Regions from separate parts of the Streptococcus sp. HN38 genome, predicted to be linked through region 1. Evidence: predicted binding sites of a transcription regulator. Region 1 holds the regulator's gene; the other holds the start of a gene.
The links. The regulator Rex, encoded in region 1, represses fermentation and respiration genes when NADH is low (regulators of the CRP and FNR family bind a similar motif). The targets are predictions, from matches to a motif close to TTGTGAANTANTTCACAA.
Positions count from the first base shown of each region.

Region 1 (9,156 bases):
TTTTTGCCAATACCTATCTAGCGCTTCGTGTGTCGTATTTTAATGAACTGGATACCTACGCAGAGTTGAAGGGGTTGGATACTCAGGATATTATTACTGGTATCGGTTTGGATCCACGGATTGGTCAGCACTATAACAATCCGTCATTTGGCTATGGTGGGTACTGCTTGCCCAAAGATACCAAGCAGTTACTTGCCAATTACGATGACGTCCCACAAAACATGATGTCTGCCATTGTCGAAGCCAATCGGACAAGAAAGGATTTTATCGCTGATCAGGTGTTGAAGATGGCTGGTTACTATGATTACACTGACCATGGAAGCTATAATCAGGAGAATGAGAAGGACTTGGTGATTGGGATTTACCGCCTGACCATGAAGAGTCAGTCGGATAATTTCAGACAGAGTGCCATTCAAGGCGTGATGAAGCGGATAAAAGCCAAGGGGGCACAGGTCATTGTCTATGAGCCGACCTTGGAAAATGGTAGCCGCTTTTTTGGCTCTAAGGTGGTCAATCATCTAGCCAGCTTTAAAAAGAAAAGCCATGCCATCATCGCTAACCGCTACGATGCTGTTTTAGATGATGTAGCAGATAAGGTGTACACTAGAGATATTTTTAGGAGAGATTAGATGAAAAAGATAAAAGAATGGGGAGGTAGCTTCTGCGCCAATCCTTACCCTATTACGCTGTTCTTACTTGCCCTTGTATTATTTGTCTTACAATGGTCCTATCCAGTCATTATGGACGATAAGTGGTGGCTAGATAAGCCATTCAGTCTGGACTTTATGGTCGAGCGCTACCAGATATGGTCAAATCGTTTGGTGATTGAAGGTTTTGCCTTGGTGTTTAGTCACCTCCCTAAACTCTTCCGTTTGTTCAATAGTCTCGTCTTTGTTGGCTTACTGGATATCATACTTGCCAATAGCTTGGGAAGGAAAGTCAAGTACCTTTTTCTTCTCTTGGGGTTCTTTGCTCTACTTCCGATATCGATGTTTTTAATCCCTGGCTTGATGATGACCAATCTAAACTACCTATGGCCGGTAACAGCAGGCCTAGCAAGTTTTCTTCTCTATCGTAGCTACCAAGAAAGAAAAGATAACAAACCATATATATATATATGGTTATGAGTATCTTACTACTCTTTGCTACGAATCACGAGCAAGTAGCAGTAGTTTTTCTAGCCATTTGGGGCTATGAATGGTGGAGGCAAAAAGGTCTACCGCCATTTGGTTGGGTTTTGTTCATCCTCACAGGGTGCAATCTTATCTTTGCCCTTTTGTCACCGGGGATATCCGTTCGAGCTATTGAGCAAGCAAATAAATACTTTCCTGAGTTTTTTCATTTAACCTTGTGGGATAAGACATTATTAGGCTTGTCTCATGTTGGAAAGACGCTTTTGTATAATATCAATCATCTCTTTGTTGTCTTTTTGTTGCTCTTGGTCTTAAATCTTTTCCTGACACCTCTGGCTAAAAAGCAGTTGTTCCCTTTCTTGATTTTTATACCTTTTATGGCTCTGTTGTCCCTTGGTCAGCTCTTTATGAAGGTCGGTAATTCTTTGGGAATCTTACAAGATTTATTTGCTTATCCTAAATTTTATGCCGGAAAGGTTAAAACGCTTCCTGGTTGGCTGACACAGGAAGTATCTGCTTTGTTTGTAGTAGCTATCATTTGTCTGCTCTGCTTGATTGCCTACGCCCTTTATCTGGTCTTTAGACGGTTGGACTTGGTTTATTTTTGGTTTGTAGCTGTGGCAAGTCTAGCTATGGTTGGTTTTTCTGGAACTATTTTTACATCAGGGGATCGTATCTCCTTTATCTTGGCACTCTACCTCATCTACCTGTCGTGTTTGCTTGTCTCTAGGTTGATGGATATAAAAAGAAAACATCTCACTATTCAGAAAGGAAGTCTATGATGTTAGATAAGATTCAGAAAATCATTCCGCCTAGATGGGCGAGTTTGCTATCGCTGTCAGCCTTTTTCATGCTGACAGTCACTCATCGTACCCCCTTAGCTCTATTGGTGATGTTGGGAGCGATAGCGACTGCATACACACATATATATATATATATATAACAGAAGAGAATGGGCTTGGGTCAATCTATGATTGGTCTCGCTATGCGACTTATCTCCCTCTAGCAGTCTTGATTGCAGGAGGTATGGAGACAAAACTTTTTGGTGGGATGGGGATTAGCTTTATCACCACTAACATTCTTCGGATTCTTGCTATTCCGATTATTGCTCAGGTTTTGTCACATTTTCATAGACTGCTTGTCAATTGGTGGCAGGGTCTATCATGTGAAGAAGTGACCAAGAAGAAGTGGGTCTTTTCGGCGAAAACAAGCTTTGCCATCCTGTTTGGCATTTATCTCCTTGGGATTAGTGCTCTTTTGAGAGCAAATGTCTACTATAATGATGATCAAAGGCGATTTTTTAGAGGTAATCGAGGTTGGGATGATTGGAGTCGCTTTTTTACGGAGAGAAGCTCCATTTACTTTTTTGGGGGTAAGTTTGTGGTTGATGTCTCTCCCTATAGTCAGATACTGGCAGTCGCTATCCTAGCTCTTGTTGGTATCCTCCTATTAGGCCTGCTTTATAAGCGTAAGGCATTTACGATTTGGGAAGTAGTAGCACTTGTACCTTTGGGATTAAATCCTTTTTTCATCGTCAATCTTAGCTATAAATTTGATGCTCCTTTTATGGCTTTCTCTCTTCTGGCTGCGGTTTTTCCGCTTGTCTTTCGTTTTGCGAGTGCTAGATGGTATGTTCTGGCTTGTTTTTTGGGGAGTTTGCTCGTCCTGACATCCTACCAGGCTTCTTTTGGGATTTTTCCCATGCTAGTCATCCTATTGCTCCTGAGAATGTGGCAGGAGAAGGGCTGGCATAAGGAGTTAGGTGGTTTCTTATGGCAGTCTTTGCTAGGTTATGGAGCTGGTGCCCTGTACTTCTATCTAGTTGTCATGATTGCTCCTCGTAGAGATTATCCTGATGTAAGTATTCCTGCTCTATCGGAGATTCCTGAGTTTCTCCTAAAAAACTATACAGCTTATTTTACCAAGGTATGGAATGGCTTTACTCCTTTATGGCTTATGTCCACTTTGGTTATTTTAGGAAGTTTCCTAGTGTACTTTATTAGTAAAATGCGAAATCTTCTTGGATTTGGGCTTTCTCTTGTCTCACTTGTCCTGATGTTGCTCCTCTCCTTTAGCTTTTATCCCATACTAGTAAAACCTCTGACAGAGTATCGTGCCATGTATGGTCTAGTAGTTGTTATTGTCCTCTGTGGCTTGGTTTTAGTAGAGCAGGGGCAGCGATCCATTCTTCGTCTACCGATTCTTGTTCTTTCCTATAGCTTTTTTGTCTATGCTCTGGTCTATGGAAATGCTCTAGCGACTATTGATGACTATAGAAAATTCCGTCTTCAGTTGGTCTATGAGGATTTGAGTCACTTACCACAGGTTAAGAATAAAGAGACAGTAGATGTATATTTTCCTGGAAAGATTCCTGCGCCACCGTCCTTAAAAAAGCAGTTTCTTGCCTACCCAATGTTAGCAATCAGTCATAATGAGTATTGGGATCGTAGAAAGCTGAGTCACTTGCCTACTGTGCAAACAATTTATGAGATACCCGACAAGCTACTTCCTACATTAACCCATCTTCCTATGCTAGTAGACACATACTACCACACTATCTATGGGGATGATAAGATGATTTACATTCGCTTGAAGGAAGATGGAAAGCTGATTGAATGATAAATGAGAAGGAGATTGCATGTCCGCAAAAGAAAACAATAAAAAAATAGTAGCAGGGGGGGGGTAATCCTGTTCCTGCTAATCGTCCTTGGATTGAGTTTCTATCCGAGTTTTACAGCTGATACGTATATTCATTTTAATCGCACATGGATGGAAAGTGCCATCAACATGTCTCGTAGAAATGGTCGTCCCTTTACTTCTTTATTCTTTATCCTGATGGGGAGTCTGCATCAAGCACCAGAACTCTATTTGCTTATCTCAAGTTGTTTAGCGCTTTGTTTTCTGGGCTTGTCTGTGTGGTGTTTAGCGAGATTGTTTGAAAAGACTGAGGTAGCTTCCTCTTTGATGGCTCCTTTTTTATCATTGATCATCTTGGTCAATCCCTTTATCATCAGCTATTTTTTATATGTCGAACGTGGTATTATGATGTTTGCTGTATTGATGGCTATTCTTGCCACTTATATACGGATTTGCAAGCCAGTCACGCACTGGCTCCTGGTTTCTATCGTTTTAGCGACAGTATCCATGCTCACCTACCAGTCCTTTACTTCCTTGTACTTGATGCTTTGCCTGTGTTTTGCGGTGGAAAAGCGAGATGTTAAGGCTGCCATTCGTAGCTTTCTCATCTCCTCTATCCCTTTTGTCGTGAGTGGTCTTATTTCACTTCTTTATCTAAAGTTTTTCGGTATTGGGCGTTTTGATCTTGAAAATCTCGGACTACTTGCTCGAATGCTACGATTTTTAAAAACTTTAATCAAATCATATATTTTAGGTTTCAACATTGGTCCCGATGGTTTTATCCTTATTTCCCTTTTGCTTGCCATTGGCTATCTCCTTTGGAGAGTGAAACGACAACAAAAAGGAACGACAGCTGAGAAGACGAGAGCGAAGCTTATCTTGCTGGCTCTTCCTTTATTGTTTCTTTTGCCATGTGCCCTAAGTTTGGTTGCAAAAACTGGTTCAGGTGCTCGGTCTACGTATTCGGCTGCTTGTTCGGTTGGTCTATTCTTATTATTGGCTAGACTAGACTTCAAAAAGGCTAAGCTAGTCAAAGGTACACTAGTCACCCTCTATCTAGCAGTCCTTTCGCTGACATTTAACAAAATATTTTTACAACAGATAGTCGTCACCCAGTTGGACCAAAACCGTATGCAGGTGGTACAGCAAATGGTTCGTGACTATGAGGAGAAGACACAGGTAAAAGTTACCAAGAGGGCAACTTATACAGATGCACATCCTCAGCTGGACAATCAATATACAGACTTTATAGATAGTCATTCGGGAATACTTAACACGGGGAATTTAGTGAAAAGCCCTGTTACAAATCTCTTACCGTTTTCAATCTATACGTATATGACAGGGGAAAATCTTGAACGAGTAGAAAGAGATTCCGCTATAAAAGCCTATTTTAAAAGCAAGGACTGGTCAACCTTCTCACCAGACCAAATCATCATCAAAGGTGATACCATTCATATGGCGGTGTATTGAAAAGGTCCTCTATTTTAGAAAAAAGAAAAAATTTAGGCTAGAAGATGGAAAAAAGACAAATATCTCGATTGATGTTTGTCTTCATTCTGAAAGTTGTTAGTAATGTCATTCTAGCGACTTTGTCTTTGATTTGAGAATACTTCCTACGAGGTGCTTCTCTGCATATGTAGAGTATTTTTGGGTCAACAATTGGTCTACCTTTGAGATTTTTATATATCCAAGATGATGACGAAGTCTTGGTTTATCAATAGTCTTGAAACTTATTTTAACGTAAATAAAACTGTAGTGGGTAGATGAAAAGTTAACACCTAGAGGCTGGGCAAAAAGCCCAGCTCCACTAGTCAGAGTTCGTGTCAACATCTCAGCGCAGTGGTTGATTGGCTTTAACAGTCTGGGAGACTGTTAAAGGTGGGAGATAGGATTTGCTTTGCAAATCTCAGCACTTCGTGTTTCACACTCCAAATCTGACCTCTACGACTGATACGAACAGAGTTCGCTTCATTTCCAACCTCCAACAGTCAGAGTAGTGACTGTTGGAGCGCGGAAATAAAACAAACGAAGTTTGTGTCAAAATAGTCCAGTGGACTATTTTAGCCCAAACCTAAATGTTTGGAAGTGAGGGGAGCTCTTCTATGAATGGCTGAGTTCTTTCCCACTCCCTTTCTTTATCTCTTTCCTATTTTCAGGAGATAAGCTGAAAAGGGCTATCCCCAGCCCTTTTCACTATTCAAGGCAATCAAAATCGAATAAAGAAGTGGTATAAGACTGAGGAGATAATCTTTGGTTTTATATGGCTTCTTTTTTTGCAAGATTTTACGAATAGATAGGTGAGGAGGAAATTATGTATCAAATTGAATTTAAAGAAGAGGCCATTCTACCTAGAGAACGTTTAGTAGAAGTTGGAGCTGAGCGTCTCAGTAATCAGGAACTACTAGCAATTTTTATTAGAACTGGGACAAAAAAAGAACCTGTTTCTATTCTCTCCAATAAATTATTGAATCGTTTGGAGAGTTTAGCGGCTCTAAGAGAACTATCAATTGAAGAATTGCAAAGTTTGACTGGCATTGGGCGCGTCAAGGCGATTGAAATTAAGGCTATGATTGAACTTGGAAAACGTATCAATCAATCAGAGCTACTCTTAAATGAGAGAATTTTGGGAAGTGAGAAGTTGGGACGTAAGATGATTCATGAAATCGGGCATAAGAAGCAGGAGCATCTAGTTGCACTTTATCTCAATACCCAGAACCAGATTATCAGTCAAAAAACGATTTTTATTGGGAGTGTTAATCGTAGTATTGCAGAACCACGTGAAATTTTGCATTACGCAGTAAAATGTATGGCAACATCGATTATCATCGTTCACAACCACCCGTCGGGTTCAGTACAACCTAGTAGGAATGATTTGCTATTTACGGAGAATTTAAAAGAGTCCTGCGAAAAGCTAGGACTGGTATTATTAGATCATTTAATTGTTGGAAACAAGGATTACTATTCTTTTAGAGAAGAAAGTGAGTTATTTTAAAGTTTATTGACAATATAGTGGAAGAGGTCTTTTTCAATCTCACGTTTACCGTAGAGTAGTTCAGGATGCCATTGAACCCCTAAAAATTTAGTTGGGTAGGCTGAATGAACTGCTTCAATAATCTGTTGATTATCTGATAGTGCAATGATTTCTAAGTCAGGCGCTAAGTCTTTGATAGCCTGACGGTGAAATGAGTTCACACTCGGATCGGACTCATATATGTCGTAAAGTGGACTATTTTGAGTCAGTTGAATCGTTTGACTGACTTCTTGTCCGTCTATGTCTTGCCAATGGTCAGAAATTGATTGATGAAGGCTACCACCTTGAGCTACATTGTAGAGCTGTAGACCTCGGCAGATACCGAAGATAGGTTTCTGATCTTCCTGGGCAGCCCTTATGAGGGCCAATTCAAACTCGTCACGCTTTGGTAGATAATTATCGCTGTCAATAGTTCTTTCTTCGTGATAGTAACTTGGCTGGACATTTTGTCCTCCTGTTAGGATGAGTTTGTCAATAAGATGGATATAATATTTTGCCAAATCTGGCTCTGTAGCTGGAAGGATGAGTGGGAGCCCACCAGCATCTTCAATAGCTTGTACGAGGCAAGTCTGGGTATAAGAAAGCAGGGGTTCTGTATGATCCCCTGTTTTATATTCATTTCCAGAAATACCAATAACTGGTTTTTTCATTGCTTATCCTTTTCGCATAAAGTAGAGTAGTGTCTGTAATTCACTAGTCAAATCAACATACTGGACAACGACATCTTTTGGGACAGACAAGTTAACTGGTGAAAAGCTCAGAATTCCCTTGACACCAGCTTCAACAAGAATATCGGTCACTTCTTGTGCCTTGACGCTGGGTACCGTTAGAATGGCTGTCTGAGAGTTTGCTTCGCTGATACGTTCCTTGATTTCTGAGATTGAATGGATTGGGATATTTTCATCTGTCGTTCCAACAGCTGGATTATCATCTGCTTCAAAAGCCATGACTATTTTCATTTTATTTCGTTCGTGGAAGCGATAGTGTAGCAAGGCCCGCCCCATATTCCCGACTCCAACAAGCATAACATTGGTGATGGAGGTATCATTTAGAATATCCGCAAAGAAATCCATCAACTCTTTGACATTGTAGCCAAAGCCACGACGACCAAGCTCTCCAAAATAGGAAAAATCTCGGCGGACGGTAGCTGAATCGATTCCGATAGCTTCGGCAATTTCTTTTGAACTAGCTTTTTCAATATTTCCTGCATAGAAACGTTTAAAAATGCGATAATAGAGGGATAGACGTTTGGCAGTAGCGCGTGGAATATCAGATTTTTTATCGTTTTTCACTTTAGACTCCTTTATTTCGATAGAATACGCTTTATCGATTATTTATATATTAAACAGTTCTTTATTCTATTCTAGTCCAAGTTTGTGAAAAAATCAACAGATTGATTTTAAAAAAAGATTAAACAGGAAACTGTCTAATCTAGTGTTTGTAAATAGCGATAGAGATCTCCGATTGTCCCTTTGTAATCCAGAGCTTGTCCGTCTTGTGTAATGCTGGTAACTGGATAATAGTCTGGGAGGGTTAAGCAACCGGCAAAAGCCAGAATGGCTGCATCCTTATTCTCAAATGTTTGGATACGTTCTTGCTTGTAAGCGTCAAGATAGTGAATTTCAATCATACTAAGCCTCTTTTGTAAAGATGTCACGGTCAATCAAGCTATCCATGAGGAAATAGAATTTTTCTTGGATAACCTTGTTACTTTCTGGCTTAAAAATGTTTACCAGATGAAGACCAGACTTGTCGGTAATATTAATTTTAAAACCAGTTAGGTCTTGGTTGATAATAATTTTCAAGAGGAATCCTTGGTTTGAATTTGGAATTTCTTCCAGAAGACGTGTAAGCTGATAGTGACCTGCTTTGGTTTGTTCAAAGGTGTTATCACGGAGTGTATATTTTTTGATAGCAGGGCTAATGTGATAAGTAAAATTACAATCTTTTAAGGTAACTGATTGTTGGAATGCCATTTTAACCTCCAAGTATTTTCTTTAGTTCGATGATAAGAGTATCTATCTCTTCTTTTGTATTGATTTCAGATAGGCTGATACGAATGGATTCTTTCAGACGAAGGGAGTCTTTTCCATACATAGCTTCTAAAACATGGCTATTTTGGACAACACCTGCCGTACATGCGGAACCGCTAGAAACAGCAATACCTGCTAAATCTAGTTGCATGAGTAGTTGTTCATTAAGTTTACCAGGAAAACCGATATTAAGGACATGAGGGAGATGAGGTCCAGCCTGATTGAGATAATAGTCTAAGCCAGACAATCCCTCGATAATATGTTGTCGCAGTTCACTGACATGCTTATGATGCGTATCTAAGGACTCATATTGTTCTGTTAG
Region 1 is NZ_CP116604.1:896,123-905,278, forward strand. It holds gene PHA78_RS04465 (nucleotide sugar dehydrogenase) at 1-629, shown strand, start outside; gene PHA78_RS04470 (DUF6056 family protein) at 630-1,127, shown strand; gene PHA78_RS04475 (hypothetical protein) at 1,124-1,915, shown strand; gene PHA78_RS04480 (glucosyltransferase domain-containing protein) at 2,160-3,752, shown strand; gene PHA78_RS04485 (glucosyltransferase domain-containing protein) at 3,846-5,240, shown strand; gene radC (RadC family protein) at 6,082-6,762, shown strand; gene PHA78_RS04495 (gamma-glutamyl-gamma-aminobutyrate hydrolase family protein) at 6,759-7,451, opposite strand; gene PHA78_RS04500 (redox-sensing transcriptional repressor Rex) at 7,455-8,093, opposite strand; gene PHA78_RS04505 (DUF4649 family protein) at 8,228-8,431, opposite strand; gene PHA78_RS04510 (DUF1831 domain-containing protein) at 8,433-8,777, opposite strand; gene PHA78_RS04515 (cysteine desulfurase family protein) at 8,779-9,156, opposite strand, start outside.

Region 2 (9,156 bases), 590 kb from region 1:
TGGTATCCCTCATAAAAAATCTATTTTTTCTATTCTACCATAAAACCCACCTAAATTGACAGAAAATTGGCAAGATAAAACAAAAAACCGAACGCTAGACCGGTTTTGGCTCTTACCTTCTCTTACGAAATATCAAAACACCAGCCTACTACATGTAAACTGGTGTTTGAGAAAGTTTTGGAGGCTAGTCCAATTGTTTATACAAGGATTATTAAGAAATGATTTGTTAACAAACACTTGCATGTTCATTTGAAATCAGTTTTTCCAAAAATCATCAAGAGATGATTTTCTAAACGAGACAAGGCAAAGCGACGCAGGCATAACTGAAGTTAGGCAAGGAGCTTTAACGATGCATCGTGACGAAAATCCTTACTTGATGCGACCTGGACGTTCTTTGTAACCATAGTAGGCATCTTCGATGATTTCTTGCATGTGGTCAACCATTGCTAGACGTGGGTTAGCTGGGGTACATTGATCTTCGTAGGCAAGAAGAGCCAATTCACGAGAGTGTTCTTTGAGTTCTTTCTCGTCGATACCTTGTGCTTTCAAGTTCATTTGGATACCGATGCGTTCACCGAGGTCGTAAACTGCTTGTGCGTATGCTGCAACAGCTTCTTCTGGTGTTGAGCATGGCAAGCCTAGAAGACGAGCGATGTCTTGGTATTTTTCATCTGCTTTATAGTAGTTGTACTTAGGCCATGTAGCTGTCTTGGCTGGACGAGTACCGTTGTAGCGGATAACGTACGGAAGCAAGATAGCGTTTGTACGACCGTGAACGGTATGGAAACGTCCACCAATCTTATGAGCCATTGAGTGAGAAATACCTAGGAATGCGTTGGCGAAGGCCATACCTGCCATAGTGGATGCGTTGTGCATTTTTTCACGTGATACAAAGTCAGCATTCTTCACTGAGCTTTCAAGGTTTTCAAATACTAGTTTGATAGCTTGAAGTGCTAAACCATCTGTAAAGTCGTTAGCTACTGTTGAAACGTATGCTTCTGTAGCGTGAGTCAATACGTCCATACCAGTATCGGCAGTAACGTGTGCAGGTACTGTCAATACGAGTGCTGGGTCAACGATTGCCACAGTTGGTGTCAATGAGTAGTCAGCGATTGGGTATTTACGGTTGTTTGCTTTATCAGAGATTACGGCGAACGGTGTTACTTCTGAACCTGTACCTGATGTAGTTGGAATCGCGATAAACTTAGATTTCTTACCAAGTTCTGGGAACTTGAAGGCACGTTTACGGATATCCATGAATTTTTGAACTAGGTCATGGAAATCAACTGTTGGTTGTTCGTAGAAGAGCCACATAACTTTGGCAGCATCCATTGGTGAACCACCACCGAGTGCGATGATTGTATCTGGTTTGAAGGTACGCATCAATTCTGTACCTTTATAGACCGTTGTGATGTCTGGATCTGGCTCAACGTCTGAGAAGATTTGGTAAACAACTTTATTACGACGAAGGTCCAATTGTTCGATGATACGATCTAGGAATCCAAGTTCTACCATGGCACGGTCTGTAACGATCATGACACGTTCAACGTCACGGCATTTTTGGAGATATTGGATAGAATCACGTTCGAAGTATGTTTTAGAAGGAACTTTAAACCATTGCATATTATTTCTACGTCTTCCTACTTTCTTGATGTTGAGCAAGTTCATAGCACTTACGTTATCACTGATTGAGTTGCGTCCGTAAGAACCACAACCAAGTGTCAATGATGGCAAGAATGCGTTGTAAACATCACCGATACCACCGAAAGTAGATGGAGAGTTCCAAATAACACGGATAGCACGTACGATTGTACCAAACTCTTTCGCCAATTCTGCGTCTTCCGTATGAATAGCTGCAGAGTGACCGAGACCGTGGAATTCAACCATTTGGCGAGCTGCTTCAAGACCTTCTGCACGACCATCAACTTTCAAGACGGCAATAACAGGTGACAATTTCTCACGAGTCAATGGTTCTTTCTCACCGATTTCAGCAACCTCAGCTGCCAAGATGTTTGTACCTTCTGGTACTGAGAAGCCGGCCTGCTCAGCGATCCATGCAGCTGGACGACCTACGATGTCCGCATTCAATTTGCCTTCTGCACAGTTTTTGCTGTTAGCTTTCACACCGAAGCAGTACTCTTCAAGAAGTGCTTTTTCTTTCTTATTAACAAAGTAAGTTTTGTACGATTTGAATTCAGCTACAAACTCGTCATACACTTCCTTATCAATGATCACTGCTTGCTCTGACGCACAGACCATACCGTTGTCAAATGACTTAGACATAACGATGTCATGTGCTGCCTGACGGATGTTTGCTGATTTTTCAATGTATGCTGGAACGTTACCTGCACCTACACCAAGGGCAGGTTTACCACAAGAGTAAGCTGCACGCACCATTGCGTTACCACCAGTTGCAAGGATTGTTGCAATACCATCATGTTTCATCAACTCAGATGTTGCTTCCATAGATGGTTTTGTAATCCACTGGATACAGTTTTCAGGAGCACCAGCTGCCACAGCTGCTTCATAGACAACACGAGCTGCATGAGCAGAAGATTCTTGCGCAGATGGGTGGAAGGCAAAGACGATTGGATTACGTGTTTTAAGTGCAATCAATGATTTAAAGATTGCTGTAGAAGTTGGGTTTGTTGTTGGTGTGATACCACAAACAACACCGACCGGCTCAGCAATCAAAGTCAAACCTGTCACTTCATCTTCTTCGATAACACCAACAGTTTTTGTGTGGCGCATGTTATTGACAACGTGCTCACAAGCAAACAAGTTCTTAGTAGCCTTGTCTTCGAATACACCACGTTTGGTTTCTTCAAAAGCGTGCATTGCCAATTCACCGTGCTTGTCAAGAGCAGCTACCGAAGCCTTAGCTACAATATAGTCTACTTCTTCTTGACCAAGTTTACGGAACTCATCAAGAGCAACCAAACCTTTTTGAACAAGCTCATCGACGTGCTTGCGCGCTTCTACCAACTTTTCTTCTGGTGATACTACTTTTTTATCAGCCATTGTGTTCCTCCAAATATACTCGCTAACTATTTGTTAACTTTTTCACAATGTTATTCTACTATTTTTTATTTTATTTGTAAAGAGAAATTGTTAATTTTTTCACATTTTTTCTGTTTTGCTTTAGAAAGCGCTTACTTTTTCCTGTTTTCAGAAAACATTCAGATTTGTTTCTGCTTTGTTTGGTCGAAAAATACATAAAGTAAGACAAATCTTTATCATTTATTCTTTCTCTAACATTTACGATACTAGTTTATCAAGAAAACGCTTCCATGTAAATAGATTTTTTTGAAAATTTTGTAGTAATTACGTGATAATTTTCAATTTTATATTCATTTGTTCCTCCTTCTCTACTCTTGCATTTTTGTTCACATTGTGATATTATTAACAAGAAAATATCTATATTAACACATTCAAAAAATGTGCTGCAATAAATAGGAGGTCTGCCATGAAAGCAGTTGTTGTTAATCCAGAATCTACTGGTGTTGTCGTTGTTGAAAAAGAACTTCGTCCACTTGAAGCTGGCGAAGCTTTGGTCCAAATTGAGTACTGTGGTGTTTGTCACACTGACCTCCACGTTGCCAATGGTGATTTTGGTAAGGTTCCTGGTCGCGTTCTTGGTCACGAAGGAATCGGTATTGTTACAGAAATCGCTCCTGATGTGACCAGCTTGAAGGTCGGCGACCGTGTCAGCGTTGCTTGGTTCTTCCAAGGCTGTGGTATGTGTGAATATTGTACAACCGGTCGCGAAACTCTCTGCCGTACCGTAAAAAATGCAGGCTACTCTGTTGACGGTGGTATGGCTGAGCAATGTATTGTAACAGCAGACTATGCAGTAAAAGTTCCAGAAGTTCTTGATCCAGCTCAAGCAAGTTCTATCACTTGTGCTGGCGTTACTTGCTACAAAGCGATTAAAGAAGCTCACTTGGAACCAGGTCAATGGATCGCTATCTATGGTGCTGGCGGACTCGGAAACCTTGCTGTACAATACGCTAAAAAAGTCTTCAACGCTCATGTTATCGCTGTAGACATTAATAATGATAAATTGGAACTCGCCAAAGAAGTTGGTGCAGATGTGACGATCAACGGACTTGAAGTAGAAGATGTTCCTGGATATATTAAAGAAATTACTGGTGGCGGTGCTCACTCAACTGTCGTAACGGCTGTTTCTAAGGTTGCCTTCAACCAGGCTATTGACAGCGTTCGTGCAGGTGGCTATGTGGTGGCTGTCGGACTTCCATCTGAATACATGGACCTCAGTATCGTGAAGACTGTGCTAGACGGTATCAAAGTGGTCGGCTCACTAGTTGGTACTCGTAAAGATTTAGAAGAGGCCTTCCACTTCGGTGCTATGGGACTAGTTGTTCCAGTCGTTCAAAAACGTCCTGTCGAAGATGCCGAAGCAGTCTTTGATGAAATGGCAGCGGGAACTATTCAAGGCCGCATGGTCTTAGACTTCTGCCACTCACACTAATGCGTTCTCCACTATTTTCAAGAAGTGATTATCCAATCGCTTCTTTTTTGCTTTCTAAAATAAAAAGAAGCAGCTTAGACTACTGCTTCTCCAATTCTTCTAAAATGCTTGCGAAATCTGTTTTTAAGATTTCCAAGCTTGTTTCAACTTGACTTCTTGTCTGGTTATTTTTAACCACCACCTGTCCAGATTCAATTTCACTACCACCCAGGGTAATGATGGCCTTGGCTCCAAAGACATCTGCCGACTTAAACTGGGCCTTGAGCTTGCGGTCAAGGTAGTCTCGTTCTGCACGGAACCCTTGCTTGCGGATGGCTTGAACCAACTCAAGCGCTCCGCTATTTGCCTCCTGACCCAAAACAGCGATATAAACATCTAACTGGGTGTCGAGAGGGAGCTCAATGCCTTGCTTTTCAAGGACGAGGATAAGGCGTTCAATTCCCATACCAAAGCCAAAGGCTGGCGTTTCTGGTCCGCCAAAGTAGGTCACCAAACCGTCATAACGGCCACCGGCACAGATGGTCAGGTCGTTGCCACCTACCTCTGTCATAAACTCGAAAATAGTATGGTTGTAGTAGTCCAAACCACGCACCATGTTGGTGTCAATGGTGTAAGCAATACCTAGGCTGTCCAACATAGACTTGACCGCTTCAAAATGAGCTGTACTTTCTTCATCTAGATAGTCCAAGATAGACGGTGCGTTTTCCACAGCAATCTTGTCTTCTTTTTCCTTGGAATCCAAAACACGCAAGGGATTTTCTTCTAGACGGCGCTGGCTATCCTTGGACAGCTGGTCCTTGAGCGGTGTCAGGTAGTCAATCAGGGCCTGACGATAGGTGGCACGGCTCTCGGGATTTCCCAGACTGTTGAGGTGGAGGCGAATGTCCTTGATTCCCAACTCTTCAAAGAAGTGATAGGCCATAGCAATGGTTTCTACGTCTGTCGCTGGGTTATTGGAACCAAAACACTCCACACCAATCTGGTGGAACTGGCGCAGACGACCAGCCTGCGGACGCTCATAGCGGAACATTGGGCCCATGTAATAGAACTTAGCAGGTTTTTGTACTTCTGGGGCAAAGAGCTTATTTTCTACATAAGAACGGACAACGGGCGCTGTCCCTTCAGGACGAAGAGTGATATGGCGGTCCCCCTTGTCATAGAAATCGTACATCTCCTTGGTCACAATGTCCGTCGTATCGCCAACCGAACGGCTGATCACCTCGTAATGCTCGAAAATCGGTGTGCGAATCTCAGCGTAATTGTACTGTTTGAAAATGCTACGAGTAAAGTTTTCCACGTACTGCCATTTGGCCGTATCCTGCGGTAGTAAATCCTGTGTTCCTTTAGGTTTTTGTAGTTTCATAGTTTTTCTCATTTCTCTAAATCTTACCCTTTATTTTATCATATTTTGGACTTTTTTGGAAATGGCAGAGCAGACAAAAGGCCGTGCCTACTGACACGACCTTGTTTAAAAAAACTATTTCTTATCCACAATCTGGAAATTCAAGTCTGCAACTTCGATTTCAACCTCAAGTTTTTCTTCGGAGTTGAGATTGAGGAGGTTTTCTAAGGCTGTTTCTGCAAAGGCCGCTACTTTTTCTTGGCGTCCTGTGTCATTCGATACTTCCTCGCTTGTCTTGTAAATGGCTTCTTGGGATTTGTCATTTAGAAATTCCTGAGCCTTTTGTCCAGAAGTGAAGACATCGACAGCCTTGTCTAGCAGACCATTGCTATTATTGCTGATTTTGATTTCTCCATGTTGCTGAGAATCAACTTCAACAAGCACAGGTTTCTTGAAGGTTAAGGTATTGTTTTGAATCTGAACATCAGACTGACCAATGCCCTCCAAGACCAGCTTGAACTCCGTCTGCACAGGAATATCTACAGACATTTCCCGCCCAACAAAGAGCTTGGTAATAGGCTCTGTCCAGTCTGGCCATTCCTTTAATTTATTGTTTTCAAAGGTCTGGTTGGCAGTCGTATCCACCTCAGCACCTGCTACAACCAGCTTGCTTTCCGCTTCAAACTTCTTAATGACAAATTCATATTGAACCTTATGGGTTCCCTGGAACCATGCTAGGATGCTATTTCTAAACCAGAAAATACCTATACCTAAAACCAGCAGCAAGACTAAGAGGCTAGCCAACTTTTTCGCAAAAAACTTTCCAACTGTTTTCATACAGCTCTCCTTTATATTGAATAATTGGAACTCGTCCTATAATCATTATATATATATATGCTGTCAAGTATTTTCTTTCTTTTTTGACTATTTTAGCAAAGTCCTAGATTTTTTTCTGTTTTAACTCTTCTCAATAAACATCACCATTCCAATTAACGGTAAAAGAAATCATTAAAAATTCCCCAAAACTGTCGGAATAGAACAAGCTTTTCAATAATTTTAGCAATCCAAAAAATCTTCCTACTATCTTTAGTAAGAAGATTTTTTATATTGACTACCTATCCTTGTTTGCGTCTTCTTGCACTTGCAAGACCAAGACTAGATAATACTGTCACACCTGCGAGTGTCAACAGACTTGTTTGCTCCCCTGTGTTTGGCAAGGTCTTAGCACGTTCTACACGTGAATATGTCACTTTTTCTCCAGTAGCTGTTTGTGTCACGGTGACACCTGCTTGTGGGTTCGTCACCACAACTTCCCCGTCAACAACTGTTACATCTTGACCTTTATCAAGAGCTTGTTTGACTGCATCTACATCAACAGCTGGTTTTTCAGCAGCAGTTGGTGCATCTTTTGGTACTGCAACAATTGTTCCGTCTGGAAGCGTTGCAATCACATTGTCTTTTGCTTTGTCTTCAAGGTCTTTGAGTTTGTTGTACTCAGCTTGAAGTTCAGCCAATTTGCTTTCTTCTTCAGCAAGTTTAGCAGTAACAGTTTCAAGTTTGTTTTTTGCTGTTTCAGCTTTAGCTTGTGCTTCAGTTAGAGCCGCTTGTTTTTCTGTGAGGGTTGCTTGAGCGTTAGCAAGAATAGCTGGTGCTTCAAGATAACCTTTCAACTCAGTAGCAAGTGCTTTAGCTTCTTCAACCAAGCGGTCTTTTTCTGCAAGAAGAGCGTTTTTATCTTTGTTCAAGCTATCAAGTGTTGCTTGTTGTGTTGCAAGGTTAGCTTGAGCTGTTTTAAGAGCTTCAGCTTTTGCAGTTGCAGTAGCTTGTGCTGTAGCAAGTTCAGCTTTAGCAGTATCAAAAGCTGCTTTCTTTTCAGCAAGATTTGCTGAGAAGTTGTCAACAGCTTTTTGAGCGTCTGCTTTACGAGTTTCAGCATTTTGCAAAGCAATAGTAGCAAGACGCAAGTTATTTTCTGCTACCTGTGTTTGAAGCGGTGTTGCAGTAGCATCAGCAAGAGTTTTCTCTGCTTGAGTCTTCAATTCAAGAGCTTTAGCATAAGCATCACTTGCTTCAGTTAAGTCAGACTTAGCTTTGTCTGATGTAGATTGTGCTTCAGTTTGTTCAGCTTGTGCTTTGGTAAGTGTTGCTTGAAGAGTTGTTGTATCATTTGGGTTGGTGATTTCTGTACCTGTGTAGACACCAAATACGTTGATAATATGTGGTCGCCCAGCAAATGTGGCAAATGCGACACCAAGGTTAGGTGCACCAATCAAAGTATTGAATAGATGACCCCAGTTTGATGGTGCATCTGCAAACGCCATAACTTTGACGGCGTCATAAATTTCTTTTTTCAAATCATACATTGTTGTTGTATTTCGAAGATTTGAAACGTTTTCACCAAAGTAATCACCGCCAGAAACATGACCTGCACTCATAATTGATTTATTACGAGCGATATATTTGTCAGCTTGATTTTTAGCTGCTTTAAGTGATCCTTCATTAAGGGTGAGTGGTTTTACACCAAATAGTTCGCGAACAGCGTTTACAACTTGTAGATTATAAAGTGCCAGTTCTTGCAATTGTTCATCTGTTAAGGCATCAATATTGACAATTTTGTTTTTGTCAGCAAAACTAATATTGGTTCTTGAGGCTTGAGCCACCTCAAAACCTGCGGCACGTAATGCACCTTTTGTTGCATTCGTGCTATTTTTATTGTCTAATGCGTATGCTTCAGCAAATGTTAGTTCGTCAACGGATACTCCAAGGACTTCTTTTTGTTTGCTAGTAAGTTTAAGAGGTTTGTTGACAATTGTAACAGTATCAGCATTTACAAGAGCAAGAGCATCTTGTGCTGATTTGACAGCATCAGTAGCCTTAGTTAGTGCATCAGTTGTTTGTTTAACAGCATCTTGTGCAGCAGTCAATTTTGCTGAGGCAGTTGTTACCGCATCTGTTTTAACTGCAACGTCAGTTGTTGCTGCATCAATTGCACTTTGACGTTCTGTATCTGTTTTCTTAGCAGCGTTAGCAGCCTTAGTTGCAGCATCAAGAGCAGTAGTTGCTGTAGCAACATCAGCTGTTGCTTGGTCAAGGGTTGCTTGAGCTTCAGCAAGACCAGTACCAGAAAGGGCGTCTTGTGCTGATTTGACGTCTGCTTCTTTAGCAGTTACGTTAGCATCAGCGGCGTCTTTTTCTGCTTGTGCTGTATCAACAGCTGTTTTAGCATCAGCAACAGCTTGAGTTTGTGCTGTGATTTCAGCATTGACTTCATCTGTCTCAGTTGCGTTAGCAGCTTGGTCAACAAGGTTATCCTTTTGCTCAG
Region 2 is NZ_CP116604.1:305,997-315,152, reverse strand. It holds gene thrC (threonine synthase) at 1-1, opposite strand, end outside; gene adhE (bifunctional acetaldehyde-CoA/alcohol dehydrogenase) at 370-3,021, opposite strand; gene adhP (alcohol dehydrogenase AdhP) at 3,467-4,492, shown strand; gene hisS (histidine--tRNA ligase) at 4,572-5,855, opposite strand; gene PHA78_RS01585 (hypothetical protein) at 5,970-6,671, opposite strand; gene PHA78_RS01580 (SEC10/PgrA surface exclusion domain-containing protein) at 6,950-9,156, opposite strand, start outside.
Region 2: adhP (alcohol dehydrogenase AdhP) is a predicted target of Rex. The motif match lies at 3,392-3,409, and genes of this name have one in related genera.